Regions from separate parts of the Streptomyces sp. NPDC057253 genome, predicted to be linked through region 3. Evidence: riboswitches for the same ligand, from Rfam matches in the RefSeq annotation. Region 3 holds a riboswitch; each other region holds the start of a gene.
The links. A riboswitch is a leader RNA that binds a small molecule or an ion and turns the genes downstream of it on or off. The one in region 3 is predicted to bind S-adenosylmethionine.
Positions count from the first base shown of each region.

Region 1: linked by a shared signal. The riboswitch ahead of thrC (threonine synthase) and the one ahead of ACFULQ_RS17810 (ABC transporter substrate-binding protein) in region 3 are both predicted to bind S-adenosylmethionine.
Region 2: linked by a shared signal. The riboswitch ahead of ACFULQ_RS42290 (aminotransferase class V-fold PLP-dependent enzyme) and the one ahead of ACFULQ_RS17810 (ABC transporter substrate-binding protein) in region 3 are both predicted to bind S-adenosylmethionine.

Region 1 is NZ_JBHUXV010000167.1:3,025-13,174, reverse strand. It holds gene nagA (N-acetylglucosamine-6-phosphate deacetylase) at 1-362, opposite strand, end outside; gene ACFULQ_RS44490 (ROK family protein) at 362-1,306, opposite strand; gene ACFULQ_RS44485 (ABC transporter substrate-binding protein) at 1,412-2,683, shown strand; gene ACFULQ_RS44480 (DUF3263 domain-containing protein) at 2,719-2,952, shown strand; gene otsB (trehalose-phosphatase) at 3,348-4,169, opposite strand; gene ACFULQ_RS44470 (trehalose-6-phosphate synthase) at 4,166-5,560, opposite strand; gene ACFULQ_RS44465 (glucosyl-3-phosphoglycerate synthase) at 5,669-6,613, opposite strand; SAM riboswitch class I at 6,759-6,914, shown strand; gene thrC (threonine synthase) at 6,932-8,212, shown strand; gene ACFULQ_RS44455 (MoaD/ThiS family protein) at 8,327-8,602, shown strand; gene ACFULQ_RS44450 (cold-shock protein) at 9,046-9,252, shown strand; gene groL (chaperonin GroEL) at 9,899-10,150, shown strand, end outside.
Region 2 is NZ_JBHUXV010000141.1:7,242-17,391, reverse strand. It holds gene ACFULQ_RS42290 (aminotransferase class V-fold PLP-dependent enzyme) at 2-1,363, opposite strand; SAM riboswitch class IV at 1,484-1,600, opposite strand; gene trpD (anthranilate phosphoribosyltransferase) at 1,677-2,741, opposite strand; gene ACFULQ_RS42280 (cytochrome bc complex cytochrome b subunit) at 2,967-4,604, opposite strand; gene ACFULQ_RS42275 (Rieske 2Fe-2S domain-containing protein) at 4,601-5,656, opposite strand; gene ACFULQ_RS42270 (c-type cytochrome) at 5,653-6,462, opposite strand; gene ACFULQ_RS42265 (heme-copper oxidase subunit III) at 6,523-7,143, opposite strand; gene ACFULQ_RS42260 (hypothetical protein) at 7,289-7,690, shown strand; gene ACFULQ_RS42255 (Ig-like domain-containing protein) at 7,768-9,027, opposite strand; gene ACFULQ_RS42250 (cytochrome c oxidase subunit 4) at 9,159-9,557, opposite strand; gene ctaD (cytochrome c oxidase subunit I) at 9,554-10,150, opposite strand, start outside.
Region 3 is NZ_JBHUXV010000028.1:40,610-50,759, forward strand. It holds gene ACFULQ_RS17795 (dipeptide ABC transporter ATP-binding protein) at 1-117, opposite strand, end outside; gene ACFULQ_RS17800 (ABC transporter permease) at 114-1,037, opposite strand; gene ACFULQ_RS17805 (ABC transporter permease) at 1,034-1,993, opposite strand; gene ACFULQ_RS17810 (ABC transporter substrate-binding protein) at 1,997-3,616, opposite strand; SAM riboswitch class IV at 3,995-4,108, opposite strand; gene ACFULQ_RS17815 (DUF1684 domain-containing protein) at 4,197-5,018, opposite strand; gene ACFULQ_RS17820 (LLM class F420-dependent oxidoreductase) at 5,088-6,011, opposite strand; gene ACFULQ_RS17825 (NtaA/DmoA family FMN-dependent monooxygenase) at 6,140-7,540, opposite strand; gene ACFULQ_RS17830 (LLM class flavin-dependent oxidoreductase) at 7,537-8,637, opposite strand; gene ACFULQ_RS17835 (hypothetical protein) at 8,962-9,546, shown strand; gene ACFULQ_RS17840 (hypothetical protein) at 9,579-9,971, shown strand; gene ACFULQ_RS17845 (hypothetical protein) at 9,953-10,150, opposite strand, start outside.

The DNA of each region.
Region 1 (10,150 bases), on a different contig from region 3:
ACGAGGGTGGTGGTGCCGTGGATCCGGTGGGTGTGGATGCCCTTGAGGATCTCCTCGGGGGTGCCTGAGGTGAAGGAGGCTCCGCCGCCGCCGTGGTTGTGCAGGTCGATGAAGCCGGGGACTAGGTAGTGGTCTTTGACGTCCAGTACGTGGGCGTTATCTGGGGCGGTGGCGGTGATGCGGGGGCCCTCGATGACCACCTGGCCGTTCTTGACCGGGCCTGTGGGGAGGACGACCGTGGCGCCGGACAGGACGAGGGGCGTCTTGCCGGTTGCGGGGTGCGGGTGCGTTGTGGCTGGTCGCGCCCGCGCGGCGGTAGCCGCAAATTCAGCGCTGTCCCGCGCCCCTGGGTGGGCTGCCATCAGCGAGTTGCCTCCGAACTGGTCGTCTTGTCGAGGAGGTCCCAGGCCAGGAGGCCGGCACCCAGGCAGCCCGCCGTGTCGCCCAGTGCCGCGGGGACGATCGTCGGGGGTTTCTGGAAGGTGATCCGCTGCCGCACTGCTTCCCTCAAGGGTGTGAACAAGGTTTCCCCCGCCTCTGCCAGGCCGCCACCGATGATCAGGGTGCGGGGGTCCAGGAGGGTGAGGGCGGTGATCAGGCCGTCGGCCAGGGTGTCCACGGCGTGCTGCCAGATCTCCCGGGCCTTCGGGTCCTCGGCGTCCACGGCCCGCGCGCAGTCCGCCGCGTCCGCCTCCGGGTTCCCGGTGACCGCGGCCCAGGCCTCGCTGACCGCGGCCGCGGAGGCGTACCGCTCCAGGCAGCCGCGCTGGCCGCAGGGGCAGGGGGTGCCGCGGGGCCGTACGACGACGTGGCCGATCTCGCCCGCGAAGCCGTGCGCACCCGCCTCCACCCGGCCCGCGATGCCGATCGCGCCCGCGATGCCGGTGCCGAGGGCGACGAAGAGGTAGCGGTCGGCGCCCTGGCCCGCGCCGATGCGGCCCTCCGCCAGGCCGCCGGTGCGCACGTCGTGGCCGAGGGCGACGGGGGCGCCGCCGAGGCGGTCGGTGAGCAGCCTCCGCAGCGGGACGTCCCGCCAGCCGAGGTTGGCGGAGTAGGCGGCGACGCCGTGCTCCTCGTCGACGATGCCGGGGACGGCGACGCCGGCGGCGAGCGCGGGGGCGCCGAGGTGCTCGGTGCCGTACGCGCGCAGCTCGGCGGCGAAGTCGAGGATGCCGTCGACCACCGCGTCCGGTCCGCGCTCGCGGCCGGTCGCGCGGCGGGCCCGGTGCAGCAGCTCGCCGCCCGCGCCGACCAAGGCCGCCTTCATCCCGGTGCCGCCCACGTCGAGGGCGATGACATGTCTCACGGGGGACAGTGTGGCCCTTGTACCCGCAAGAGGTCTAGTCCACTTACGTGGTGTAGACCTAAGGTCTGAGATATGTATGACTTTTCGAAAGTTTCGAACGTGAGTATGGGGCGGTTGTCGGTGCGGCGGCGAAGGACGGGAACGATCGCGGCGGTGTCCGCACTGGGCATGACGGCGGTGCTGGGGGGCTGCGGGCTGGGCGGCGGATCGGACGAGGTGACGCTGAGACTGGTCGCCGCCGACTACGGCGACAGCGCGGCCAACAGCTCCCGGAAGTACTGGGACCAGCTCGTCAAGGAGTACGAGGCGAAGCACTCCGGCGTGAAGATCGACGTCAGCGTGTACTCGTGGACCGACGTCGACCGCGAGGTCAAGGAGCTCGTGGCTGCCGGGAAGGCGCCCGACATGGCGCAGATCGGTGCGTACGCCGACTACGCGGACAAGGGACTGCTCTACAAGGCCGACGACCTGATCGGCATCCGCGAACAGGCCGACTTCGTCGCACAGCTCGGTGCCGCCGGGCGGATCAACGGGATGCAGTACGGGATGCCGTTCGCCGCGTCCACCCGGCTCCTCTTCTACAACAAGGCCCTCTTCGCCGACGCCGGGCTCACCCCGCCGAAGACGTGGAAGCAGCTGGCCACCGACGCCGAGGCGCTCAAGGCGGACGGGGTGAAGTACCCGTACGCGCTGCCGCTCGGCCCGGAGGAGGCGCAGGCCGAGACCATGCAGTGGCTGCTGAGCGGGGGCGGCGGCTACATCGACTCCGTCGGGACGTACGGCATCGACTCCGAGGAGAACGTCGCGACGCTGACCTGGCTCAAGGACGACCTCGTCGACAAGGGGCTGACCGGGCCCGTCGCGCCGGAGAACCTCAACCGGGCCGCGGCCTTCTCGGCGTTCGCCGCAGGGGACGTCGGCATGCTCAACGGGCATCCCTCGCTGATGAAGATCGCCGCCGCGAAGGGGGTGAAGTTCGGGATGGTGCCCATGCCGGGGGCCGAGGGGCCGACCAGGAACTCCATGGGCGTCGCCGACTGGATGATGGCCTTCAAGCAGAACGGCCACGCCGAGCAGGTGGGGGACTTCCTCGACTTCGTGTACAGCGAGAAGAACGTGCTCGCGTTCTCGCGGGAGTACGACCTGCTGCCGGTGACCAACTCCGCGTCCACCGCGATGAGCCGGGCCTCCCGTGACGCCGACCTGAAGCCCTTCCTCAACGCGCTGCCCGCCTCCGAGCTGCCGCCGGTGGGCAAGACGTCGTGGGCGTCGGTCAGCGCGGCCGTGAAGAAGCGGATCGGGTCGGCGGTGAGCTCCGGCGGGAGCCCCGAGAACGTGCTGCGGGAGCTCCAGCTCACCGCCCAGAACGCGGAGTAGTCGCGCTGTCAGTGGCGGGGGTTACGGTTTTCGGCATGGAGCAACCGGAGCTGGACCGCAGGGAGCGGGACGTCCTCGCCCTGGAGCGCCGCGGCTTTTCCGGCCCCGGCGCGAAGGAGCGCGCGATACGCGAGGAGCTGGGCCTGGCGCCGGTCCGCTACTACCAGCTCCTCAACGCCCTCCTGGACGACGAACGCGCCCTGGCCTTCGACCCGGTGACGGTGAACCGCCTACGGAGAGTGCGGGAGGCCCGCCGCTCCGAGCGGTAGCCTCCGGCGGCGGGACGGGTGCCGGTGGGCCTGGGCGAGGGCTGCGGACCGGTGTCCTGGGCGAGCCCGTGCCCGGGGTGAGCTGGTGCGGTGGGCGATCGGGCGTTGGGACGCTGCCGGCGAGCCGGGCCCGAGCAGGCGCTCCCATCGGCTGGGCCGGGCGGCCCGCAGCCTGTCGGCCGGAGGCGCCGGACCGACCAGGCGTTCCCATCGGCTGGGCCGGGCGGCCCGCAGCCTGTCGGCCGGAGGCGCCGGACCGACCAGGCGTTCCCATCCGCTGGGCCGACGGACCGCAGCCTGCCGTCGGCCGAGCCGGTCCGGTGACGGTCGGTCGTGGGCCGGGAGGCCGGGAGGCTCGCGGTGGTGGAGGGTGGGTGGTTCGGCGCGCGCTCGGGTCAGGCGAGTCGGGTCGCCAGCGTGCGGAGGAGGTTCACCACGCCTTCGGGGCCGTCGACCACCAGGTCGGCTCGTTTGCGGAGTTCTGTGACCTCGTCGCTGCCGCTGCACACCAGGAGGCCGGGGGTGCCGGTGGTGCGCAGGTCCTCGACCGTGGAGAAGGCCGGGAGGTCGCCGAGGTCGTCGCCGCCGTAGAGGACGGAGGTGGCGGACAGCTCGCGGACGTGGGCCAGCAGGGCCACGCCCTTGTCCATGCCCGGGGGACGCAGTTCCAGGACCAGCCGGCCGGGTTCGACGATCAGGCCGTGCCGGAGCGCCAGGTCGGTGAGGGGGGTGCGGAGGGCGTCGAAAGCGACCTGCGGGTCCGGGGCCCGGCGGGTGTGGACGGCCACCGCCCGGCCGCCCTTCTCCTCGATCCAGGCGCCGGTGCCGTCGAGGAGGGCCGGCAGCTCGGCGCGGACCGCCGCCACACCCGGGTGCGGTTCCGGTGCCGTGATCTCACCCGTGGCCGCGTCCCAGCGCTCCGCGCCGTAGTGGCCGAGGACGGTCAGATGCTCCAGACCGGCGACGCCCGCGAAGCCGCCGTGGCGCACCGCGACCTCGGCCGGGCGGCCCGTGATCACCGCCACGGACGCCACCTTCGGGGCCAGCGCGGCCAGCACCGACACCGCCTCGGGATGCGCCCGCGCCCGCTCCGGGTCCGCCACGATCGGCGCGAGCGTCCCGTCGAAGTCCAGCCCGATCACCGCGCCCCGCGGGTGCGACAGGAGCGCCCGGAGACCGTCGCGGCCGGCGGGCGTGCTGGGCGTCGGCAGGCTCATGCGTCCAGCGCCTTCAGCGCGTTCAACTGGTCCAGGAACCACTGGGCCGGAGGGAGGGCCGTGGCCGCCGCGGCCAGCCGCTTCGCGCGTTCGGCGCGGTCGTGGGCCGGCAGGGTCAGGGCCTCGTGCAGGGCCGCCGCCGTCTGCTCCACGTCGTAGGGGTTGACCGTGATCGCGTCGTCGCCCAGCTCCTCGTACGCCCCGGCCTCCCGCGACAGCACCAGCGCGCACCCCTCGTCGGAGACCACCGGCACCTCCTTCGCGACCAGGTTCATGCCGTCCCGGATCGGGTTGACCAGGGCCACGTCGGCCAGCCGGTACGCGGCGAGCGAGCGCGCGAAGTCGTCCTTGACGTGCAGCACGACCGGGGTCCAGCCGGGCGTGCCGTACGAGGAGTTGATCTCCTCCGCCACCCGCTGCACCTCGGCCGTGTAGTCCCGGTACACCGCGAGATCCTGCCGGGACGGATACGCGAACGCCACGTGCACGACCCGCTCCCGCCACTCGGGCCGCGACTCCAGCAGCCGCCGGTACGCCAGCAGCCCGCGCACGATGTTCTTCGACAGCTCGGTCCGGTCCACCCGCACGATCGTCTTCCGGCCGGCCCCGATCTCCTCGCGCAGACCGACGATCCGTTCCTCGACGTCGGCCGCGTGCGAACGCTCGCGCAGGAAGTCCGCGTCGGCGCCCAGCCCGTGCACGCCGACCTGCGTGTCCCCGAGCCCGCCCGCGAACTCCGTGGCGCAGGCCGTGAAGGCGTCCGCCCACCGGCGGGTGAGGAAACCGAGCCGGTCGGCGCCGAGCATGCCCCGCAGCAGCTGCGCCGCGATGTCGTCCGGGAGCATCCGGAAGTAGTCCACCGGCGCCCACGGCGTGTGCGAGAAGTGGCTGATCCGCAGGTCCGGGCGGAGCTCGCGGAGCATCCCCGGCACCAGGCACAGGTGGTAGTCCTGCACCAGGACCGCCGCCCCCTCGGCCGCCTCCTGCGCCAGCGCCTCGGCGAAGGCGCGGTTGTACGTCTCGTACGACGCCCACCGGCGCCGGAACTCCGCGTCGAAGACCGGCTCCAGCGGGGTCTGGTAGAGCAGGTGGTGGACGAACCAGAGGACCGAGTTGGCGATGCCGTTGTACGCGTCCGCGTGCACGTCGGCCGGGATCGCGAGCATCCGCACGCCGTCCTCGCCGACGCCCTGGGCGACTGCTTCGCGGTCGCCGTCGGACAGGGCCGAGCAGACCCACAGGGCGCCGGCGTCGGGGCCGATCGCGGACAGGCCGGAGACCAGGCCGCCGCCGCCGCGCTTGGCGTTGAGCTCGCCGTTCTCCTGGACCTCGTACGAGACGGGGCCTCTGTTGGATGCGACCAGTACGTTGGCGTTGTGCGAGGGAGCCATGACTCGACATCTAGCCCGGGGTGCAACCGCTCAAACGTTCCCGTGGGTGCGTGGTCGGCTGCGGGTCGGTGGGGGCTGGGCGCGCAGTTCCCCGCGCCCCTGGTAGGTCTACGCAGCCCTTCGTTTCATGTACTCCGGGATTTCCGTCATCGGTGGGCGTTCCTCCGTGTCCACCGAGTACGTGCGGGGCTCGAAGCCGTCCTCGCCGCGTTCGAACTGGGTCAGGGACGGGCGGATCATGTGGCCGCGGGCCAGCCTGAGCTGGGCCGTGCGGTAGATCGCCGCCGACATCCGGCCCAGTGCCTGGCCGTCCTGGTGACGGTGCTTGCGGACGCCGACGTCGACCTGGGCGAGGGCGTCCAGGCCCACCAGGTGCAGCGCGTCGACCAGCATGCCCAGCTCGACGCCGTACCCGACCGGGAAGGGGAGCTGTTCGAGGAGGCTGCGGCGGGCCGCGTACTCGCCGCCCAGCGGCTGGACGAAACCGGCCAGCTGCGGCCAGTGCATGTTCAGCAGCGGGCGCGCCATGAGCTCGGTGACCCGGCCGCCCTGACCCGCGGCGCCGCCCAGGGGACGGTCGTACATGCCCTTGACCAGGTCGACCTCGGGGTCGGTGAGCAGCGGGCCGACGATGCCGGAGACGAAGTCCGAGGAGAACTCCTTCAGGTCGGCGTCGATGAAACAGACGATGTCCCCGCGGGTGGCCAGCAGGGAGCGCCACAGCACCTCGCCCTTGCCGGGGAGGGCGGGCAGCCGGGGCAGTATCTCGTCGCGGTGCACCACGACGGCGCCGGCCGCGGCGGCGACCTCGGAGGTGCGGTCCGTGGACCCCGAGTCGACGACGACGATCTCGTCGACCAGCGGCACCTGCTTCACGAGGTCGTGACGTATCACGGAGACGATGTCACCGACCGTCTCCTCCTCGTTGAGCGCGGGCAGCACGACACTGACCGTCTGCCCGGTGCGCTGCTTGGCGGCCATGATCTGGTGGAGCGGGCGATCGGTCACCGACCAGGAGCGGGTGCTCAGCCAGCGCTCGACTTCTTCCAGCACGTAGGCGGCTCCTTCGTGTGTGATCCGTGTGATCCGTCTCGCGGTTCGGACGGCCTATCTCAACTGTCCTGGTTGTCGGTTACAGTCTTGAACAACGCGGGTGACCATCGCATGTCCTGGCAGGCCCGCCGACACAACTTCATACCGCTCATCCAGAGGGGCAGAGGGATACGGCCCGATGAAGCCCCGGCAACCCTCCAGTCGGTTCTCGTAGATCACCGTTGATCATTTCGCGAGGCTCCCGGCTAGGGAAGGTGCCAAATCCGTCTCACGGCGAAACGCGTCGTGAGGAAGATGAGGAGAAAGGGCCTCGCCTCCATGGCTGCGCAGACTGTTGCAAGCACCACGAACTCCGTCGACCTGGGTCCCGCCGCGGCACTGAGCTGCCGCGAGTGCGGCCACCGCGTCCCGCTGGGCCCGGTCTTCGCCTGCGAGGAGTGTTTCGGCCCGCTCGAGATCGCGTACGACTTCTCGGCCTACGACACCGAGGAGCTCCGCAAGCAGATCGAGGCGGGACCCGCGAACATCTGGCGCTACGCCCCGCTGCTGCCCGTGCCGGCGGACGTGGCGGACAAGCCCAACATCAACCCCGGCTGGACCCAGCTCGTCAAGGCCGACAACCTCGCCCGCGAGCTCGGCGTCACCGGCGGCCTGTACATCAAGGACGACTCCGGCAACCCGACGCACTCCTTCAAGGACCGCGTCGTCGCGCAGGCCCTGGAGGCGGCGCGCGCGTTCGGCTTCACCACTCTCTCCTGTTCCTCGACCGGCAACCTCGCGGGTGCGGTCGGTGCCGCCGCCGCCCGGGCCGGCTTCCGCTCGTGCGTGTTCATCCCGCACGACCTGGAGCAGGGCAAGGTCGTCATGGCCGCGATCTACGGCGGCGAGCTCGTCGGCATCGAGGGCAACTACGACGACGTGAACCGCTTCTGCTCCGAGCTGATCGGCGACCCGGCCGGCGAGGGCTGGGGCTTCGTCAACGTCAACCTGCGGCCGTACTACGCCGAGGGCTCCAAGACGCTGGCGTACGAGATCTGCGAGCAGCTGGGCTGGAAGCTCCCGGACCAGCTGGTCGTGCCGATCGCCTCCGGCTCCCAGCTCACGAAGATCGACAAGGGGCTCCAGGAGCTGATCAAGCTCGGGCTCGTCGAGGACAAGCCGTACAAGATCTTCGGGGCGCAGGCGGAGGGCTGCTCGCCGGTGTCGGTGGCGTACAAGGCGGGCCATGACGTCGTACGGCCGCAGAAGCCGAACACCATCGCCAAGTCGCTGGCGATCGGGAACCCGGCCGACGGGCCGTATGTGCTGGACATCGCCCGGCGTACGGGGGGTGCGGTGGAGGATGTGAACGACGAGCAGGTCGTCGAGGCGATCAAGCTGCTTGCGCGTACGGAGGGGATCTTTGCGGAGACCGCCGGTGGGGTGACCGTGGGGGTGGCGAAGAAGCTGATCGAGAGCGGTCTGCTGGATCCCTCGCTGACGACCGTTGTGCTGAACACCGGGGATGGTCTGAAGACGCTGGACGCGGTGGCGGGTACGGGTCTTACCGCCACGATCCGTCCCAACCTTGATTCGTTCCGCGAGGCTGGTCTCGCATAAGCAGGTCGCTGTGCGGCGGCGGGTCCGTGGGGGCTGGTCGCGCCCACGCGGCGGAGCCGCATATCGATACAGCCCCGCGCCCCCAGGGCGACTACCTGACCGGAGGTCCTGAACATGAGTGTTTCCGTCCGTATCCCTACCATCCTGCGCACCTACACCGGCGGGCAGGCCGAGGTGACCGCCGAGGGTGGGACCCTGGCCGAGGTCATCGCCGATCTGGAGAAGAACCACACCGGTATCGCCGCCCGGGTTCTCGACGACCAGGGCAAGCTGCGGCGGTTCGTCAATGTGTACGTGAATGACGACGACGTGCGCTTCGAGCAGGGGCTGGAGACGGCGACGCCGGACGGGGCCGGGGTCTCGATCATCCCGGCGGTCGCCGGCGGGTGACCGTATGACTGGTCATTACCTTCGGTAATAGTGATGACCGAGTGTTCATCCGATTGCCCCCTCCGTGAGAGAAGCGGAGGGGGCAATTCTCTATGGTTGAGCGCGGTACAGTTGGGGAAGCAGCGGCTTTCTCCTTGCCGCATGCATATGAGTTCTCGCTCCACGTGCGATGAGAAGTAGCCAAAGTGTGCGCGTCTTATGTGCCTTATGCGTGCTTTATGGGGCCCGACTTGCCCCGAATTCAGGCGAATTCTCACTACATTCCGGACCCCTTCCGTCCAGAATTCTCGTCCGATTGACCTGTTGCAGACGGCAGTTGGACAGATACATTCAGCCGCGGTCGACGCGTTCCGGCGCACGCCCCCAACCATGTGGGGGGTGAGGTCTGACCCGGATCCGCGAAGTGCGGGTCCGTGCAAGGGCCAGTAATAGGGGAGTTAGGCATGGCTCAGGGCACCGTCAAGTGGTTCAACGCGGAGAAGGGGTACGGCTTCATCGCGGTCGACGGTGGTGCGGATGTATTCGTCCACTACAGCGCGATCCAGATGGACGGTTACCGCACCCTTGAAGAGGGCCAGCGGGTCGAGTTCGAGATCTCGCAGGGTCAGAAGGGGCCGCAGGCGGACATGGTCCGTCTCGCGACTGGCTGAAGCACGCGCCGGGTAACAACAGCGTCGTTCTTCTTTTCTTCACTGAAGGGCTCGTACCCCATGGGGAGTCATGGGTACGGGCCCTTCGGTATGTGCCTGTGCCTCCGGCGGTTGGGCGGGGTCGGTGCGGGTTCGTGTTCGTCTGCGGGGCCGGTGGGGGCGGGCGTTTTGCGCAGTTCCCCGCGCCCCTGGGTGTGTGCGGGGGTTCGTGTTCGTCTGCGGGGCCGGTGGGGCGGTTTGCGCAGTTCCTCGCGCCTCTGCGCGCCCTTGGTGCCGGGCCGCTGCAACCTCCCCAGGGGCGCGGGGAACTGCGCGCTCGGCCCCCACCGGCCGGTAGCCGCCCGACCGCCGAAACCGTCGCCTCCGGGGTGCGCGATCCGGGTGCCGGGAGCTGCGCGGGGCGGCCCTCGCCGGTCCGCGCCCGCGTGAGCGAACCCGGCCCGGTCTTCGGGAGGCGCTTGCACTCGACCAGGCCGAGTGCTAATCATTGGCGTTAGCACTCTGAAGGTGAGAGTGACAAAGATGGACCGGGTCGGTGAGGCCCGCAGGCCTAGTGGGGCAAGGATCCACAGGCCGGCGAGCCGTCCGTCGCGGGCGCGGGCGCGGTCCGAAGGAATCACCCCCAGTCCTGGAGGGACCACTTCACATGGCCAAGATCATCGCGTTCGACGAGGAGGCGCGGCGCGGCCTCGAGCGCGGCATGAACCAGCTCGCGGACGCCGTCAAGGTGACGCTCGGCCCCAAGGGCCGCAACGTCGTCCTCGAGAAGAAGTGGGGCGCCCCCACGATCACCAACGATGGTGTCTCCATCGCCAAGGAGATCGAGCTCGAGGACCCGTACGAGAAGATCGGCGCCGAGCTGGTCAAGGAAGTCGCCAAGAAGACGGACGACGTCGCC
Region 2 (10,150 bases), on a different contig from region 3:
GTCAGACGGCCGGGACGCAGCGGCCGTCCTCCGTGCGGTACGACCACTTCGCACCGTCCGCGACCAGTTCCTTCACGGCCTTCACGAACCGCTCCACGTGCTCGTCCGGCGTGCCCGCGCCGAAGCTCACCCGGATCGCGTTCAGCGACTTCTCACCGGGCGCCGCCTCGGGGGCCCCGCACTCGCCCTGGGTCTGCGGGTCGCTGCCGAGGAGGGTGCGGACGAGGGGGTGGGCGCAGAAGAGGCCGTCGCGGACGCCGATGCCGTACTCGGCGGACAGGGCGGCGGCGAAGTGGGAGCTGTTCCAGCCCTCGACGACGAAGGAGATCACGCCGACGCGGGGGGCGTCGTCGCCGAACAGGGAGAGGACACGGACCTCGGGGACCTCGGCGAGGCCCTCGCGGACCTTCTCGATCAGGTGCTGCTCACGGGCGACCAGGGTGTCGAAGCCGGCCTCGGTGAGGGCCTTGCAGGCCGACGCGATGGAGTAGGCGCCGATGACGTTCGGGGAGCCGGCCTCGTGGCGGGCGGCGCTGTCGTGCCACTCCACGTCCACTCCCCCGTCCTCGCGCCGGGTGACCTTGCGGCTGGCGCCACCACCCGCGAGGTAGGGGTCGGCCGCCCTGAGCCAGTCGGCGCGGCCGGCGAGGACTCCGGAGCCGAAGGGGGCGTACAGCTTGTGGCCGGAGAAGGCGACCCAGTCGACGTCGAGGTCGCGGACGCTCACCGGGTGGTGCGGGGCGAGCTGGGCGGCGTCGAGGACGATCCGGGCGCCATGGGCGTGGGCGGCGGCGGCCAGCTCGCGGACCGGCCACAGCTCACCGGTGACGTTGGAGGCACCGGTGACGCAGACCAGGGCCGGGCCGTAGGGGTCCCGGGCGGCGAGGGCCTTCTCCAGGGTCTCGACGGCCTGGAGCGGGGTGCGCGGGGCGTCGAGGTAGCTGACCCGGGCGTCCTTCCAGGGCAGCAGGCTCGCGTGGTGCTCGGTCTCGAAGACGAAGACCTGGCAGTCGGCGGGGAGGGCGGCGGCGAGGAGGTTGAGCGAGTCGGTGGTCGACCGGGTGAAGATCAGCTGGTCGTCCGCACGGCAGTCGAGGAACTCGGTGACGGTCCTGCGGGCGTTCTCGAAGAGGTCGGTCGACAGCTGGGAGAGGTAGCCGGCCCCGCGGTGCACGCTGCCGTAGTAGGGCGCGTAGGCCGCCACGTCGTCCCAGACGCGCTGGAGGGCGGGGGCGCTGGCCGCGTAGTCGAGCGCCGCGTAGGTGACTTCGCCACCCGTGACGAGCGGGACGGTGACATCCCGGCCCAGAACGGGCAGCTGGGCACAAAGCGACTGGACGGAGGCAGCGGTGGAGACAGACATGGGGGACTCCCGTGAAAAGTGAAGGGTGAGAGGGGTGTGCGGAGGCGGGGCTCGGCGCCCTAGCGCATTCGCTTGCTCACGGAAGACTCCTCGAACGACCAGGATCCCTGGTTCGTGAGGGATCCGCGCTTGCCGCAGACCTCGCTGCCTACGGCCTGGTCTTCACCCGGGGCACCCCGCCACGGACGGAGGGTTGCCGGACAGTCGGCCGGGGCCTCATGACTGTCACTCATGACCTGGTCAAAAAACCTACGCGATGTGATCGTCGTCCCGCAACCCGTGTCCGGATCGCGGGACGACACCCCGCCGGCCGCTACGCGTTGCTCGCGGCCACCCAGCGCTCCAGCGTCCGCTTGGCCGACCCGGAGTCGATCGACTCCGCGGCCTTGTCCATCCCGGCCCGCAGCTGCTCGGCCAGCGTCCCGGTGCCCGGGTCCAGGGCCACCAGCGCGGCCGCCGAGTTCAGGAGTACGGCGTCCCGGACCGGGCCCGTCCCGCCGTCCAGGAGCTTCCTGGCGACCTCCGCGTTGTACGCCGGGTCACCACCGCGCAGGGCCTCGACCGGGACCAGCTCGATGCCGACGTCACGGGGGTCGAAGCTCTCCTCGGTGACCTTGCCGTCCCGGACGACCCAGACGTGGGAGGTCGAGGTGGTCGTCAGCTCGTCGAGGCCGTCGTCACCGCGGAAGACCAGCGAGGAGTTGCCGCGCTCGGCGAAGACGCCCGCGACGACCGGGGCCATGCGCGGGTCCGCGACCCCGACGGCCTGGGCGCGCACCCGGGCGGGGTTGGTCAGCGGGCCGAGGATGTTGAAGACCGTGCGGATGCCCAACTGGCCGCGTGCGGCGCCCGCGTGACGCAGCGCGGGATGGAACTTGATCGCGAAGCAGAAGGTGATCCCGGCCTCCTCGGCGACCTCGGCCACCCGCTTCGGCGTCAGCTCCAGATTGACGCCGAGCTTCTCCAGGACATCCGAGGCGCCGGACGCGGAGGAGGCGGCCCGGTTGCCGTGCTTGACGACCGTGGCGCCGGCTCCGGCCACGACGATCGCCGACATGGTGGAGATGTTGACGGTCTTGGCGCCGTCGCCGCCGGTGCCGACGATGTCGACCGTCCGCCCGGGGACCTCGATCACATTGGCGTGCGCGTACATCGTCCGCACCAGCCCGTTGATCTCCTCGACCGTCTCGCCCTTGGCCCGGAGCGCGACCACGAACCCGGCGATCTGCGCGTCGGTCGCCTCGCCCTGCATGATCCGGTCCATCGCCCACGCCGTGGCGTCGGCGCTCTGGTCCCGCCCGTACAGCAGGGCGTTCAACACCTCGGGCCAGGAACGGCCCGCCGCGATGTCGCCTCCAGCGGGGGTCACAGCGCTCATGGGGCCGCTCCAGATGTCGTAGAGAAGTCTGCTGCCACCCTATCCAGCCCACAGCACGTCGCAGGCCCCCGTCCGGTGTTCGGACGGGCCATCTCAGGGGCGCGGGGAACTGCGCAAAAAGCGCCCGCCCCCACCGAAGCCGCACCCGCACGGCAAAGGACCCCGTCCGGGATTCGGACGGGGTCCTTTCAACCGCGCTGTGGCGAGCGCAGCGACAAGCAGGGATCAGTGGTGGCCGTGGCCGCTGGTGATCTCCTTGTACTCCTCGACGGTCGGCTTGGCGATCTGGGACTCCTCGCCGTAGTACGCCTCGCTCAGCTTGGCGCGCAGCTTCTCGGTGCCCTTGACCTTGCGCTCGACGCCGTTCTCGTCGACCGTGGCGCCGATCGCGGCCGGCTTGTACTGCTCGTGTGCCGTGAGCGTGTGCAGCTGCTCCTGGCTGAGCGGCTCGTGCACCTCGATGAACTCACCGTGCGGCAGGCGCTTGATGATGCCGGACTCGCGCCCGTGCAGCACCTTGTCCTTGTCACGGCGCTGGAGGCCGAGGCAGATCCGCTTGGTGACGATGAACGCGAGGACCGGGGCGACGAAGAACGCGACCCGCACGAACCAGGTGATGGCGTTGATCGACAGGTGGAAGTGGGTGGCCCAGAGGTCGTTTCCACCACCGACCAGCAGCACGAAGTACCAGGTGATCCAGGCGACACCGAAGGCCGTACGCGTCGGGGCGTTGCGCGGGCGGTCCAGGATGTGGTGCTCGCGCTTGTCGCCGGTGACCCAGGACTCGATGAACGGGTAGACCGCGATCGCGACCAGGACCAGCGGGAAGATCATCAGCGGGATGAACACACCCAGGACGAGCGTGTGACCCCAGAAGTTGATCTCCCAGCCCGGCATGACACGGATCAGGCCCTCGGAGAAGCCCATGTACCAGTCCGGCTGGGCGCCCGTGGACACCTGGTCCGGACGGTAGGGGCCCATCGACCAGATCGGGTTGATCGAGGCGATCGCCGCGATGGCCGCGATGACACCGAAGACCAGGAAGAAGAAGCCTCCGGCCTTGGCCATGTAGACCGGCAGCAGCGGCATGCCGACCACGTTGTTGTTCGTCTTGCCGGGGCCCGCGAACTGCGTGTGCTTGTGGTAGAAGACCAGGATCAGGTGGCCGACGACCAGACCGAGCATGATGCCCGGCAGCAGCAGGACGTGGATCGAGTAGAAGCGGGCCACGAAGTCGCCGCCCGGGAACTCCCCGCCGAACAGGAAGAACGACAGGTACGTGCCGACGATCGGCACGGACAGGACCGCGCCCTCCATGAAGCGGACACCGGTGCCGGAGAGCAGGTCGTCCGGGAGCGAGTAACCGGTGAAGCCGGTGAACATGCCGAGGACGAACAGCAGGAAGCCGAACAGCCAGTTGACCTCACGCGGCTTGCGGAACGCGCCCGTGAAGAACACCCGCATCATGTGCACGAACATGCCGGCGAGGAAGATCAGCGCCGCCCAGTGGTGGATCTGCCGGATCAGCAGACCACCGCGCACATCGAAGGAGATGTGCATGGTCGAGTTGAACGCCTCGGACATCAGCTGTCCCTGCAGCGGGACGTAGCTGCCGTGGTACTCCACCTCGTTCATCGACGGGTGGAAGAACAGCGTCAGGTACACACCCGTGAGGATGATGATGATGAAGCTGTAGAGGCAGACCTCACCCAACATGAACGACCAGTGGTCGGGGAAGATCTTGCGCATGTTGGCCTTGGCCAGGGAGTAGATCCCCAGCCGGCCGTCGGCCCAGTCGGCGACACGCTCGCCGGCCGGTGCCTTCCCGCGAGAGCGGGCTTCGGTGGACTCTGTAGTGCTCATCCGCGCTCCCAGAATGCAGGACCGACGGGCTCCTCGAAGTCGCCGAGCGCTTCAAGGTAGCCCTCGTCGTTCACGCCGATGCGCAGCTGCGGCAGGGCGTGACCGGCGGGGCCGAAGATCACCCGGGCACCGTCGGAGAGGTCGAAGGTGGACTGGTGGCAGGGGCAGAGCACGTGGTGCGTCTGCTGCTCGTACAGGGAGATCGGGCAACCGACGTGGGTGCAGATCTTCGAGTACGCGACGATTCCCTCGTGCGACCACTCGAGCTCGCGCTTGTCCTTGATGTTGTCGGGCTGGAGCCGGACGATCATCAGGGCGGCCTTGGCGATCTCGGTCTGGAACTCCTCGGAGTGCTCCTCCAAGCCCTCGGGCTTGGCGAAGGTGAGGGAGCCGACCGCGACGTCCGAGGGACGCAGCGGCTGGTCGGTGTTCATGTTGACCAGCAGCTTGCCCTTGGACCACATGGTGTGGCGGAGCTTGGTGCCGGGCAGCGGACCGAGGTCGCGCAGCAGCATGACACCGGAGAGCGGGAACAGGGCCAGCGCGCCGAACATCGTGTTGCGGATCAGCTTGCGGCGGCCGAGCGCCGACTCCTTGGCGCCCTGCTTGAAGTCGGCCATGACCTTGGCCTTGACCTCGGGGGGCGCCTCGATCGGGTGACGCTCGTCGGCGATCTCCTCGTCGGACATCAGGGTGCGGGCCCAGTGGACCGCACCCGCGCCGATCGCGAAGAGGGCGAGACCGAGGGTCAGGCCCAGCGCGAAGTTCAGCGCGTTGATGTGCCCGATCGGGAAGACGAAGATCGACTTGTCGTGGGGGATGCCCACGTACGAGGCGATGAACCCGATCGTCGACAGCATCGAGACCGTGAACAGCATGGCCACCGTGCGCTCGGACCGCTTGGCGGCCCGCTCGTCGATGTCCTGCACCCGGTGCTCGTGGGGCGGCAGACCGGGGTCGGCGAACGGGTTCTGCTCGTCCGCGACGCCTACCGCGCCGTGCGCGTCCTGCTCTGCGGGCAGGTTCTCTTCTGGAATGTCTTGGCTACTCATGACTTCTTGGCCTTTGCGGTCCGAGCGGCGACCCAGACGGCGACCGCGATCAGCGCGCCGAGGCCGAAGATCCAGGCGAACAGGCCCTCGGAGACCGGGCCGAGACCGCCCAGCTCAAGGCCGCCGGGGCTCACGGTGTCGTCGCCGTTGACCGCGTTCAGGTACGCGATGATGTCCTTCTTGTTCTGCTCCGACAGCGTGGTGTCGGGGAACGACGGCATGTTCTGCGGGCCGGTCTGCATGGCCTCGTAGATGTGCTTCGGGTCGACACCCTCGAGGCTGGGCGCGAACTTGCCGTGCGTCAGCGCGCCACCCTTGCCGGTGAAGTTGTGGCACTGCGTGCAGTTGTCGCGGAACAGCTCACCGCCCTTGGCGATGTCGGCACCGTCGGGGCCGTACTGCGCCTCGGTCGGGATGGTCGGACCCGCGCCCAGCGAGGAGATGTACGCGGCCAGCTGGTCGATCTCGGCCTGCGTGTAGATGACCTTCTTGCGCGGAACCTGCGCGCCCGGCTGCTGGGCCGGCATACGGCCGGTGCCGACCTGGAAGTCGACGGCCGCGGCGCCCACGCCCACCAGGCTCGGTCCGTCGGAGGATCCCTGACCGCCGGTGCCGTGGCAGCTGGCGCAGCCTACGGCGAAGAGCTTCTTGCCCTCGTCGATGGCCAGGGACTGGGCGGTTTCATCTGCCTGCGCCTTGCTCGCGGGCGCGAACACGGCGTACAGCCCCCCGGTGCATGCCAGCGCGAGGAGTAGGACGACGAGCGCCGCCAGCGGGTGGCGTCGTCGTGCGGAGAGCTTTTTCACGGATTACCCCGGTGTCAGGATCTTCTGCGTCGATGCTTGCGATGTCGGGAGCGGGCCCGGCTACTTGATCATGTAGATCGTGGCGAAGAGGCCGATCCAGACGACGTCGACGAAGTGCCAGTAGTAGGACACGACGATCGCGGCGGTCGCCTGCTCGTGGGTGAACCTCTTGGCCGCGTAGGTACGCCCGAGAACGAACAGGAACGCGATCAGGCCGCCCGTCACGTGCATACCGTGGAAGCCGGTGGTCAGGTAGAACACCGAGCCGTACGGGTCGGAGGACAGGGACAGCCCGTCCTTCTTCACCAGCTCCGTGTACTCGTAGATCTGACCGCCGATGAAGATCGCGCCCATGATGAACGTGACGATGAACCAGCCCCGGAGCTTCTTCACGTCACCGCGCTCGGCGGCGAAGACGCCGAGCTGGCAGGTGAGCGAGGAGAGCACCAGGATCGTGGTGTTCGTCGCCGAGAACGGGAAGTTCAGGCTGTGCGCCATTTCCTTCCAGTGATCGGGTCCCGTCACCGATCGCAGGGTGAAGTACATCGCGAAGAGGGCCGCGAAGAACATCAGCTCGGAACTCAGCCAGATGATGGTTCCGACGCTGGTGAGGTTCGGTCGGTTGACCGACGGGTGCGCGTGCCCGGTGTCTACTGTCGTTGCTGTCGCCACGACCGACATTATGTCGGTCGCTTATCCCGCCCTCACTCCGGGGGGTGCCGTTCGGAGTGTCTTGCTGGTCCGTACCGGTGTTGACGTGGTGTTCAAGGGAGTAGCATCCGGGCCAACGGGCCTGTCCTTACGACGCTGACGTCACGGAGGAACAATGCAGCCGACCGCCACGGTGCTGGTCTACAGCGACGATTCCAACACCCGCGAGCAAGTTCGGCTGGCGACGGGGCGGCGTCCCGCTCCCGATGTTCCGGTGGTGGAGTTCGTGGAGTGCGCGACCCCTGCGGCGGTGCTGAAGGAGCTGGACAAGGGCGGGATCGACGTCTGCGTCCTCGACGGCGAGGCCGTGCCCATGGGCGGGATGGGGCTGTGCCGGCAGATCAAGGACGAGGTGTTCGACTGTCCGCCGGTGCTGTTGCTGATCGGGCGGCCGCAGGATGCGTGGCTGGCCACGTGGAGCCGGGCCGAGGGTGCGGTGGCTCATCCGGTGGATCCGGTGGAGTTCGCGTCGGCGCTGGCTTCTTTGCTGCGGTCTCGGAAGGCCCTGAGCGCCTAGGAGCACGGTTCTGCGGTTCGCGGGCGGCTGCGGGTCCGTTGTGGCTGGTCGCGCAGTTCCCCGCGCCCCTGGGTGGGTCACACTGACGTCGGTCGCAGCCGTGCCGTCTGGTCTGCGCTCGGGGCGTCCGGGAGTGCTGCCACCAGCGCGCTGCCCTGGCGCCACTTCTGCCAGTCCAGGTTCCAGTCGCCGAAGCCGTTGCCGAAGGACTCCATGGTCTTGCCGTCGGAGTTGACGACCTTGACCACGTCGCCCTCGTGGACCGTCTCGAAGAACCACTCGGCGTTCGCGGTGCTCATGCCGGTGCAGCCGTGGCTGACGTTGGCGTAGCCCTGTGAGCCGACCGACCAGGGGGCGGCGTGCACGTACTCGCCGCTCCAGGTGACGCGGGTCGCGTAGTAGACCGGCAGGTCGTACGACTCCGAGGAACCCTCGGCGATGCCGATGCTGGTGCCGCGCATACGTACGAAGTACTCCTTGCCCAGTACGACCTTGACGCCGTTGCGGGTGTCGAAGCCGGGCTTGCCGGTGGTGACCGGGAGTTCCTTGATGACCTGGTCGTTCTTGTAGACGGTCATCGCGTGCGAGGAGGCGTCCGTCACGGCGATGATGCGGTCGCCGATGGTCAGCCTGACGGGCTTGGTCTTGCCGCCCCAGAGCCGGTCGCCGACCTTGACGCCCTCCAGCTCGCTGCGGACCTGGACGGTGGCGTGGGCGGGCCAGTACTCCCTGGGCCGGTAGTGGAGCTCCTTGTCGTCCACCCAGTACCAGGCGCCCTGCACGGCGGGCGTGGCGTCGACCCTGAGGGCCCGCTCGACGACCGCCCGCTGCGCCTTGTCCTTGACGGGCTTGTCCAGCTTGGCAGTGACGGGCTGGCCGACACCGTAGGTGCCCGACTTGGGACCGAAGGTGACGTTCAGGCGCTTCTTGCCCAGCGGCTTGCTGGTGTCGAAGGAGAGGACCTTGCGGCCCGGCGCCCCGTCGTCGTCCTCGGTGCTCACCCGGACCGTGTAGTGGGCGTTGGCGGCCAGTGCGGAGGTGCTGTGCCAGCGGGAGCCGTCGGCGGAGAGTTCGCCCGCCACGAAGCGGCCTGTGGCGTCCGTGGCGGTGACGTCGGTGATACGGCCGTCGTCGTCGGCGGTGACCTCCAGGGGCTTGTCCGGATCGGCCTTCTTGCCGTCGCTGGTGGGCGCGTTGAAGGCGATCTGGTCCGCCGCGTCGTACGGCGTGGCAGCCAGCGGGTTCCCGTCGGACCCGCAGGCCGAGGTGCTTATGCCGAAGGCGACCACCAGCATCGTGCAGCTCAGGACGGTGCGGGTGCGCGGAGTGTGGTTCATGACTTCACGCTAGGAAGCGAAGTCAACTGCGGCACGCCGGGTGACTCGTACGAGTGATCACTCTTGCGGCAAACGCAGGAGCCCGGACGCTCCTGACGGAGTGTCCGGGCTCCTGTTGAGCTCCGCTCGTGCTACTGGGTGCGGTTCTCACCGCGGTAGTACTCGAAGACCCAGCCGTACAGGCCGACCAGGATCACCGGCACCGAGAAGTACAGCAGCCACCAGCCGATCGCGACCGACAGGAAGGCGAGGGCGCCGCCGAAGCCGAGGGCGAGCGGCTGCCAGCTGTGCGGGCTGAAGAACCCGACCTCGCCGGCGTCGTCCGCGACGTCGGCCTCCTTGTTGTCCTGCGCGCCGGCGTCCACCCGCCTGGCCGTGAAGCCGAGGTAGAAGCCGATCATGACGGACAGGCCGAAGGCCAGGAAGAGCGCGGTGGTACCGGCCGGCTCCTTCGACCACACGCCATAGACGATCGCCATGACGAGGATGAAGACGCTCAGCCAGATGAACATCCGTCCCTGGATCTTCACTTGCCGGCCTCCTTGCCGCCCGAGAGAGCCTTCTCACCGTGGCCGGCGTTCTCGAGCTGGTCGAGAGCGGCGATCTCCGGGTGGTGCAGGTCGAACGCCGGGGATTCGCTGCGGATCCGCGGCAGGGTGAGGAAGTTGTGGCGCGGCGGCGGGCAGGAGGTCGCCCACTCCAGGGAGCGGCCGTAGCCCCACGGGTCGTCGACGCCGACCGGCTTGCCGTACTTGGCCGTCTTCCACACGTTGTAGAGGAACGGCAGGATCGACAGGCCGAGCACGAACGAGCTGATCGTCGAGATCGTGTTCAGGGCGGTGAAGCCGTCGGCCGCCAGGTAGTCGGCGTACCGACGCGGCATGCCCTCGGCGCCCAGCCAGTGCTGGACCAGGAAGGTGCCGTGGAAGCCGATGAACAGCGTCCAGAAGGTGATCTTGCCGAGGCGCTCGTCGAGCATCTTGCCGGTGAACTTCGGCCACCAGAAGTGGAAGCCGGAGAACATCGCGAAGACGACGGTGCCGAACACGACGTAGTGGAAGTGCGCCACCACGAAGTACGAGTCCGAGACGTGGAAGTCCAGCGGCGGCGAGGCCAGGATGAC
Region 3 (10,150 bases):
GTCCACGCCGCGGACGGCGGCGACTGTGCCGCCCCGGGTGCGGTACGACACCGACAGATCGCGTATCTCCAGCAGGGGTGCGCTCACGTGCTCACCGTTCTCACGTTCGTCGGTCATCGCTGCCGGGACCATTCGCCGTCCAGTGCCCGGGCGATGCGGTTGGTGGCCAGTACGGTCGCGGCGATCGCCAGCCCGGGCAGTGCGGTCAACCACCAGGCGTTGGCGAGGTAGTTGCGGCCGTCGGAGATCAATGTCCCCCACTCCGGGGCCGGCGGGGGCGCGCCGTAGCCGAGGAAGCTCAGCGCGGACACGGCCAGGATGGAGGAGCCGAAGTCGAGGGTGGCCAGCACGACCACCGGGCCCGCCGCGTTGGGCAGGACGTGCCGGCCCAGCACCGAGTACCAGCGGGCCCCGCTCGCGCGCGACGCCTCCACGAACACCGCCTGCCGTACCCGCAGCACCTCCGAGCGCGCCACCCGCGCGAAGGCGGCCACGCTGGCGATGCCGACCGCGACCGCCACCTTCACCGTGCCGTAGCCCAGCGCGGTGACCAGGGCCAGGGACAGGAACAGCGCGGGGATGGACAGCAGCACGTCGACGAAGCGCATCAGCACGTCGTCCACCCAGCGGCCCACGAACCCGGCGACCACCCCGAGCAGACCTCCGACCACGAACGCCACGAGTACGGCGATCAGCGTCGCCTTCAGGGACAGTTGGGCGCCGTGCACGACCCGGGAGAACACATCACGGCCCAGCTCGTCGGTGCCGAACCAGTGACTGCCGCTCGGGCCGCGGAAGTTCTGCGACGGTACGCCCTTCAGCGGATCCTGCGAGGTGAACAGGGTGGGCCGGAACGAGGCCAGCACCACCAGCACCAGGACGACCACGGACAGCAGCAGCCCGGGGCGGCGCACCGCGAAGCGCAGCAGGCGCCGTACGTCCACGCGGCGGCCGGGACCGGGGTCGGGCCGCGTCTCGACCGGGCGGGCCAGTCCCAGGGCCGCTTCGGCGGAGTCGTCGACAAGGCTCTGGCTCATGCGAGGGCCGCCTTTCCGCCCGAGGTGACCACGATCCGGGGGTCGAGGAGGGGATAGACCAGGTCGATGACGAGGTTGGTCATGACGAAGATCAGTGCTCCGAACACCACTACCCCCTGGACCAGCGGGATGTCCTGCGCCGTGACCGCCGCCGCGGTGACCCGGCCGAGGCCGTCGCGGGAGAACACCGTCTCGACGACCACCGAACCGGCGATCAGCTGTCCCACCAGGAGGCCGACGACCGTCAGCGCCGGCAGGGACGCGTTGCGCAGCGCGTGCCGCAGATGGACCCGCCACCGGCCGGCGCCCTTGGCCCGGGCGGTCTCCACATACGCCTGGTCCAGTGCGGTGAGCAGGCTCTTGGCGAGCACCTGCGCGATCTGCGCACCGGTCGGCACCGCCAGGGTGAGGGCCGGCAGCACCAGCCCCCTGAATCCGTCGTTGCCGAACGCGGGGAACCAGCGCAGCCGGAAGGAGAACGCCTCCACGAGCAGCAGCCCCACCCAGAACGTCGGGACGGACACCCCGAGCGGCGGCAGCGACAGCAGCAGCTGCCGCAGCCACCGCTGCGAGGTGTAGGTCGCCAGCACCGCGAGGCCTCCGCCGAGCAGCACCGCCAACAGCAGGGCGGCACTGGTCAGTTGGAGGGTCTGGGGCAGTGCGTCGCCGAGCGTGGAGGTCACCGGGCGGCCCGTGGACACCGCGTTGCCGAAGTCCCCGCGCACCGCCCGTCCCAGATAGTCGGCGTACTGCACGAGCACGGGTTTGTCGAAGCCGTACTCGTGCCGCAGGGCGGCGAGCCGGGCCGGATCGACCTCGCCCGAGTCCAGCCCGGCACCGGCCATCGCGGTGACCGGGTCACCGGGCAGCCAGTTCAGCACCAGGAACGACACCGTGTACGCCGCCCACAGCACCCCGACCGCCTGCGCGAGTCGCTTGATCACATAGCGGCGCACGTGTCAGCCGATCCAGGTGTCGTGCAGCTGGACGCGGCTGCCCGAGTCGAAGTCGAGGTCGTGGACCTTCTTCGTCACGGCCAGTTGGGTCTGGAGCTCGACCACCGGCACGTTGTACGCGTTCTGCACGATCAGCTTCTGCGCCTCGTCCACCAGTTGCCCGCGCTTGGCGGTGTCCGGGGTCGCGGCCTGCTCGGACAGTGCCGTGTCCAGCGAACTGGCGGGCAGCTTGTAGGAGTTGTTCAACTGGGTGGAGAAGGAGGTGCGCAGGATGTCCGGGTCGGCGCGGGTCACGTTCCCCCACACCACGTCGAAGTCACTCGACTGGACGGTGGTGGCGAAGTCACTGACCTGGCGCTGCTGGAGCACCACGTCGATCCCGACCGCCTTCAACTGCTGCTGGACCAGCTCCAGGGCGGGCTGGTTGGTGCCCGCGTTGGGGAACCAGGTGATGGTCAGGCGCAGCTTCTTGCCGTCCTTGACGCGGATCCCGTCGCTGCCCTCCTTCCAACCGGCCTCGTCGAGCAGGGACTTGGCCTTGGCCGCGTCGAAGGCGAGATCCGAGGAGAGGTCGGTGTAGTCGGGTGTGGTGTGCGCCAGGACGCTGGTCGCCGGCCGGGTGCCGGTCGGGAACACGGTGTCGGCGATCTGCTTCCGGTCGACGGCGGCCAGGATCGCCTGACGCACCTTGGTGTCCTTGAGCAGGGGCCGGGAGTTGTTCAGGCCCAGGCCGAACACCACGCCGGGGTTGGCGCGCCGCAGCAGGGTGACCTGACCGCCCTTGAGGGCCGCCTCGTTGGCCTTGCCGACGCTGCTGATCGCGTCCACCTGCCCGGACTGGAGACTGCCGGCCCGCACCCCCGCCTCGGGCACGACCTTGAACACCACCTTGTCCAGGTAGGCCTCGCCCTTCTTGGACCACAGGGAGGAGCCCCAGTCGTAGCCGGTGCGCTTGGCCAGGGTGATCGACTGGTTCTGCACGTACTGCTTCAGCACGAACGGCCCGGATCCGATCACGCCCTCGCTGCACTTCTGCTGCGGGGTCTTCTTCGCGCTCGCCGACGACTCGATGCCCAGCGAGTGGGTCGAAGTCGCTTGCAGGAACTGTGCGTTGGGCTGCTTGAAGGTCACCTTGACGGTGAGCGGGTCCACCACGGCGGTGCTCTGGACACCGCTGAGGTAGCCCTGCGCGAGGGCCCCGAGGGGGCCGAGCTTCGGCACCGCGTCGAAGTTGTCCTTGACCACCTGCGCGGTCAGCTGGGAGCCGTCGCTGAAGGTGACACCCGAGCGAAGGTGGAACGTGAACTGGGTCGCGTCGGAGTTGACGTCCCAGCTCTTGGCCAGCCACGGCACGATCTTGCCGGTCTCAGGGTCCTGGTCGGTCAGGGAGTCGACGGTCTGGCGCACCGAGTAGATGCTCTCGTTGCTGTTGACCTGCTGAGGGTCCACGCAGCCGGAGTCGGAACCCACCGCGAACGTCAGGGTGCCGCCGGACTTCGGCCGGCCGCTGCCGGCGCCGGAGCCGTCACCGCTCGATCCGCAGGCGGTCAGCAGCACACCGGTGGTGGCCAGGGCGGTCAGCGCCGCCCAACGGGAGGATCGGAAATCCGGAATTGCTCTCACGGAGGGGTACTCCTACTCGTGTCACCAGGCACGGGTGCCGCAGAAGGCGCGGGCGTGCGTGGGCGTGCCGGGGCGTGCGGCCCCGGCCGGCGTCGGCCGGGCCGGGGCTGCGCGATGCAGACGGGGATCAGGGGGGAAACGGGGATCCGGCAGAGGGCGGGATCAGGTGGAGCCGGGTGCGGCGACGACCGGTGCCGGACGTCGACCGGCCCTGGGACGGCCTGTCAGGCCTGACAGAGGCTGCTGTCCGAGCGCTTCAGGTCGATGTGGCGCCGGCGCGAGAGCCGGGAGAACACCGTGGCGAGACCGAAGGACGCACCGAGGTCTTCACAACGAAGCCGCATGCCGATCCTTCCCGTCCTTGGCCCCGTGCGAGGGGCTACGCGCTTGCGGAGATCGTCGGTGATCCCGCCGGGCTTTCACCTGGAGCACCCCACCGCGTGGGAGGGTTGCCGGTCAGCGAGCCAGGGCTTGACGCTGACACTCAATGCCTTTTGTGATCGTACGGAGGGCGCTTGCCGTACGTCAATGGCGCAAAAGCACGCCGTGCAGGGGGAGTCGGGGCGCGAGTGCGCCCAGCTCAGGAGCCACCGCGCTCACGGGGGATCTTCTGACCGGCCTCGACCGCCACCGGCAGCCGGTTCTCGGCCGGGGGCAGCGGGCAGGTGGCCAGGTCCGTGTAGGCGCAGGGCAGGTTCGTGGCCCGGTTGAAGTCCAGGACGACCGAACCGTCGGCGGCGGGCGGCTCCAGGGCGAGGGCCCGGTTCGCGGCGTAGGTCGTGACCCCGGAGGTCTCGTCGGTGAACAGGACCAGCAGCCGTCCCGCGCCGTGGCCGGGGAACGCGGTCAGTGACAGCGGGCGCCCGTCCAGCTCGAACTCGACCCTGCCCGGAGCGTCGTACACATGCTCAAGGCCTTCCACGGCGGCGCCCACGGTGGTCGGCCGCGGAGTGTCGAAGGGGACGTAGCGGCCCGTCACGGCCCAGCGCGGGTCGGGGGCGTAGGCGGGCGTTCCGGCGAAGGCCGTGCGCAGCGGCGCGTCCGGGTGCCGGGGGCGCACGATGTCGTTGCCGCCGCGCTTGGCGACCTCGATGACGGCGTCCTTCCAGACGGCGTTGACGCCGCCGCGCTCGGGAATCACACCGAAGCGGTGTTCACCGTGCACCGGCGTGCCGTCGACGACCAGTTCCTCGCCCTCGTCGAGGTCGACGACGACTCCCTCGGGGCCGGTGCGCCAGGCGCCGGGCGCGTCCGGGAAACGCTGGGGCGTCTCGTCGAGCCAGTGCAGGCCGGTGACCGCCAGGAACCCGTGGGGGTCGGCGAGCCGGGCCTCCTGGGCGCGGTGCCACTCCTGCCAGTTCTCGGTGAAGGCGTGGAGGTCAGTGGTGGCCTCGGTGGTCATGGGGAATCTCCTTGGTGTCGGGGGCTTTTGGGCGGGGGCGGTAGGGGGTTGTCGAGTCGACGGCTGTGCTCAGCCGGCCAGTTCGCCGAGGAGTCGCCAGGTGCGTCGGCGAGCCGCCTCCCCCGCGAGCTCGGTGCCGGAGAACACGACCTCGGTGGCGCCGGCGTCGCGGTAACGGCGTACCTCGGCCTCGACCGTCTTCTCGTCGCCGATCACGGCCAGGTCGGCGGCACGCCGGCCGCCGGAGAGTTCGATGACCCGGGCGTAGGACGGGATCTGCTCGTAGAACGCGAGGTTGTCGATGGCCTTGGCCCGCACCGCGTCCACGTCGTCAGTGACCACGCCGGGCACCAGGGCCACGACCCTCGGCGCGGGCTGTCCGGCTGCCTCGGCCGCGGCGGTCAGGGCGGGCACGATGTGGTCCGCCAGGGCACGGGGACCCGCCAGGTAGGGCAGGATCCCGTCCGCCAGTTCCCCGCTGGCCCGCAGGGCCTGTGGGCCCATCGCGGCGACCAGCAGGGGGACACCGCCTTCGGCGCCCGGCACGCGCGCCGGGACCGGGGTGGCCGCGGTGAGCAGTTCCCCGTGGAAGTCGGCCGTACCGGTCTCGGTCAACTCCCGCAGGGCGATGAGGAATTCGCGCAGCCGGGCGATGGGGCGTTCGAAGGGCAGGCCGAAGCCGGTCTCCGTCAGCAGTTTCGTGCCCAGGGCCAGGCCGAGGTGGTAGCGGCCGTGGGTGGCGGCCTGCGCGGTCTGGGCCTGGCTGGACACGAGCAGCGGATGCCGGCCGAAGACGGGAATCGCGGAGGTGCCGACCTGGAGGCCCGGCACCTCGCGCCCGACGATCGCCGCGAGCTGGGGTGAGTCCGCGCCGAAGGTCTGCCCGAACCAGGCCGACGTGACACCGAACTCCGCGGCCTCCTGGGCGAGTTGGACGGTGGCGTCGACCTGGTTCGGCGCGTCGGACGCGTTGAGCGCTACTCCAACAGTCATGTCAGTCAGAACCGGCGCGAGGCGAGCCCGCATTCCGGTCCGTCTGTGACAGCTTCTTGTCAGTCATGTGTCCTCGGTCCTGAGGTCCTGAGGTCCTGAGGTCCTGAGGTGAAGGGGCATCCCGGTCCTCAGCCTGCCTGCTGCCGTTCCTGCGCGGCACGGTGGGTGAGGGGCGCGCGCAGGCCGAGGTGGTCGCGGAGTGTGGTGCCGGTGTACTCGGTGCGGTAGATCCCGCGTTCCTGCAGTTCCGGGACGAGCAGGTCGACGATGTCGTCGAGGCCGTCGGGGATGAGGTACGGCGTGACGTTGAAGCCGTCGATCGCGCCGTGCCGTACAAAGCGGGCGAACTTGTCGGCCAGGCCGGACGGGGTGCCGACGTGCCCGCGCTGCGGGCCGAGGGCGATCACGGTCTCGCGCAGCGACCAGCCGTGCGCCTCGGCCTTCCCCCGCCATTCGGCCACGACGGCCCGCGGGTCGGCGATGCGCCGGGCCCCGAAGGAGCCGTCGTTCTCGGTGACGACCGGGTCCTCGGCGGGCAGCGGGCCGTCGGCGTCGCGGTCGGACAGGTCGATGCCCCACAGCAGTGAGGCGATCCCGAGCGCGGTGGCGGGGGTGACCTGCTGGAGCCGGATCCAGCGCTTCTTCTCCTCGGCCTCCTCCTCGGTGGCACCGATGATGATCTCGGTGCCGGGCAGGATCCGCAGATCGTCGTCGGGCCGGCCGACGGCGCGCAGACGGGTGCGGATGTCCTCGGCGAAGGCCAGGGCGTCGTCGAAGTCGGTGCCGTGCGCGGAGAAGATGACGTCGGCGTTGCGGGCGGCGAAGTCGCGGCCCTCGCCGGAGTCACCGGCCTGGAAGATCACCGGGTGGCCCTGGGCGCTGCGCGGCAGGGTGGGGGCGAGGTCGACGTCGAACTGCGGCCCCCGGTGGCGTACCTGCTGTACGGCGCCGGCCACGGACCAGGCGGGCGCGTCGACGGACGTGCTCACCGCCTTGTCGTCCCAGCCGTCCCACAGGGCGCGGGCCACGGTGAGGAACTCCTCGGCGCGCCGGTAGCGGTCGGCGTGGTCGAGGTAGCCGCCGCGGCGGAAGTTGGCGCCGGTCCAGGCGTTGTCCGTGGTCACCACGTTCCAGCCGGCGCGGCCCTCGGAGAGCAGGTCGAGGCCGGAGAGGCGGCGGGCGAGATCGGTGGGCTCGTTGAAGGTGGAGTTGGAGGTGGAGACCAGGCCGATCCGGCGGGTGACCGCGGCCAGGGCAGCGAGCTGGGTGATGGCGTCCGGCCGTCCGGCCACGTCGAGGTCGTGGATCCTGCCGTCGACCTCGCGCAGCCGCAGCCCCTCGCCGAGGAAGAACGCGTCGAACAGGCCCCGTTCCGCGGTCTGGGCGACCTTGCGGAAGGAGGCGGGGTCGATCTGCGAGCCGCTGTCGGGGGCGGACCAGATCGTCCAGTGGTTGACGCCCTGGAAGAAGACTCCGAAGTGCAGCTGTGCGTGTGGCCGGGGGACGTCGAGGGGGTCGGTGCGGGTCATCGGGCTTCCTCCTGGACGGCCGCGGACGCGAAACGGTTGGCGGGGCGCTCCAGACCCAGGGTCGAGCGCAGGGACGTGCCGGGCAGCGGGCGGGCGACCAGGCGCCGCTCCGACAGGGCCGGCAGGACGAGGCGGGAGAGGACGGGCAGGTCCTCGTCCAGTACGAGCGGATGCAGCCGTACGCCGTCCACGTGGCGGCTCAACTCGTCGAGAACAGCGACCAGTTGGCCGACGGAACCGATGTGGCGCAGCCGTCCCCGGTCGGTCCACGGCGCGTACCGTTCCAGGTCCGCGACGCGCTCGGCGCCGGTCGCGTCCGGCGTGTCCAGCGCCACCTCGACCTCGGCGAAGACGCGGGGCGTGCCAGCGCCGGCGGCGGTCTCGGCGATGGATGCCGGGTCGCGGCCCTCGACCAGGGCGATGTCGAGCTGCGCGGCGGGCACCCGGTCCGGCCGGCCCAGGACGACGAGTTGCCCCTGCGGCGGACGCGGCACGATCGCCGGGCCCTTGACGGCGTACGTCTCCCCGGTGAAGTCGATGTAGTGCAGTCGGTCGCGGTCCAGGTAGCGGCTGGTGGCCACGGACCGGATGACCGCGTCGTCCTCCCACGAGTCCCACAGGGCGCGGGCCACCTCGACCCCGTCCCGGGACTCCCGGGCCCGCGCGGCCGCGTCGGCCACCAGGGGGCGCCCCCACGCGCGAGCCGCCTCGGGACGCTCCTCCTCCGTCACCACCCACCCGGCGCGGCCGGCGGAGATGTGGTCCAGGGACGCCAACTGGCTGGAGACATGGAAGGGTTCGGCATACGTGACCGGCACGACGGGGGCGATCCCGATCGTGCTCGTGGACGCCGCGACGAAGGCCGCTCGCTCCACCGCGCCGATCCGGCCGACGGGGTCCGGCGCGGCACCGGGCGGCAGCACACCGTCGTCCAGGGTGATGAGGGTGAACCCGGCGTTCTCGGCCACGGCGGCGAGCCCGGCCACCCGGCGCGGGGTGAGCAACTGGTCGGGAGAGTGGGCGGCGCGGCGCCAGGCCGCGGGATGGGCGCCGTCGCCGTCGATCTCGACGGCGAGGTGCAGGGCGGGGCCGGACATGCGGGTTCCTTCCGAGGCATACGCGACGTCACGGCCGAGAGGCCATGACGAGAGGGCCGGCGGGGGCGGGCCGGCAGGGGTCAGACGCGTGCGGAAGGACAGACCGCGGAGGAGGTACGGCAGTAGTCGACATGCCGCCGGGTGATGAGGCGCGCACCCGTACGGACACCCTGCGGTGCCGCGTCCGGTACGTGCATGAGGGCCTCCACCCGTCAGAGTTTCGCCGGATCACCGTACGTCGAGCGCCCTTGTGAGTGTCAAGGGAACCCGATGCGAGCGGACCGCGCCCGGTTCGGTCATCGCACGTCACGGTAGCCTCGCGCCGTGAGTCACCGGGAGGACGAGGGCGCGCTGGTTCTGGAGGCGCGGGAGATGCTCGCCGCAGGGCGGAGCGACGAGGAGGTCTTCGCCGAGCTGGCCGCGAGGACCGGCGACTGGGGTGTCTGTGTGCTGGCCGTGTGCGTGGCCCTGGGTGTGCCCCGGACCGACGCCGAGGCCCGGCTCCGCGAGGTCGAGCCACTCTTCTCGGACTTCGCGGCGGGTGAGGAGGAGTACGTCGCCTTCGTGTTCAGGTTCGGGCGCGTCTTCATCGTGGACCGGGTGCTCGAGGAACACGAGGAGCGCATCCGCGACCTCCTGGCAACCGCCGCCGGCGCCCGCGGAGGCTGTCCAGCCGGCCCGCTCACGTGGTTCCGCACCGGGGAGCTGACGAAGCTCTTCCTCTACTTCGCCAAAACCCGGTTCCGGGACGGGCGCGGCTCACCACCTGAGTTCTGGGCCGCCATGACCGCGGCCGGCGAACTCCTGGCCGAGCAGGACCGCCCCGATCACGAAGAGGTGAGTGCAGGACTGGAGCGATGCCGCATGAAGGCCACGACAGCCTCGCGCAGACCACGTGGAATTCCGTAGCAGCGCCCGCGTCAAATCCCTACAGTCGCCGCATGGCCGCCGCCGAAGACGAGAACCCAGGTCAACCCGACATCACCGCGATGCTCAAGGACCAGACCAGTGCCTGCAAGGCAGCACGCGACGCCATCGCGGCCGGTGGCGAGGTGATGCTCTACGACGGCCAGCCGCCGAAGTGGATGGTCCTCGGCATCGCTGCGACCAGGCTGAAGCGGTCGTTGAAGATCGGCCTGACGACCCTCGGCCTCGACGAGTCCGTTGAGATCCTGCGCGCTCGGCCCCGCGACGAGCGACTGCGTACCGGCAACATTGTCGCAGCGGACCGCAGGTGGTTCTTCACTCTGTACTTCGACGCCACCGGGACTGAGCTGTTGGCGTGCAGCGGCGTCAAGAAAGTGCGCGGGGACGCTCAGAAGCTCCAGCAGTAGAGGCCGCCACCCGTACGCGTCGCGGACACGGCGAGGCGGGCGACGCCCTGCACAACGGCTGGGAGGTCATCGTCGGTCATGTCGTCGCCGTCCTCGGAGCGAAGCCGCGCGATCCAGCGGCCTGCCAGCTCTTCGAGTTCGGCGGAGGTTGCTGTGGCGAGCGCTTGGGTCAGCCGTTT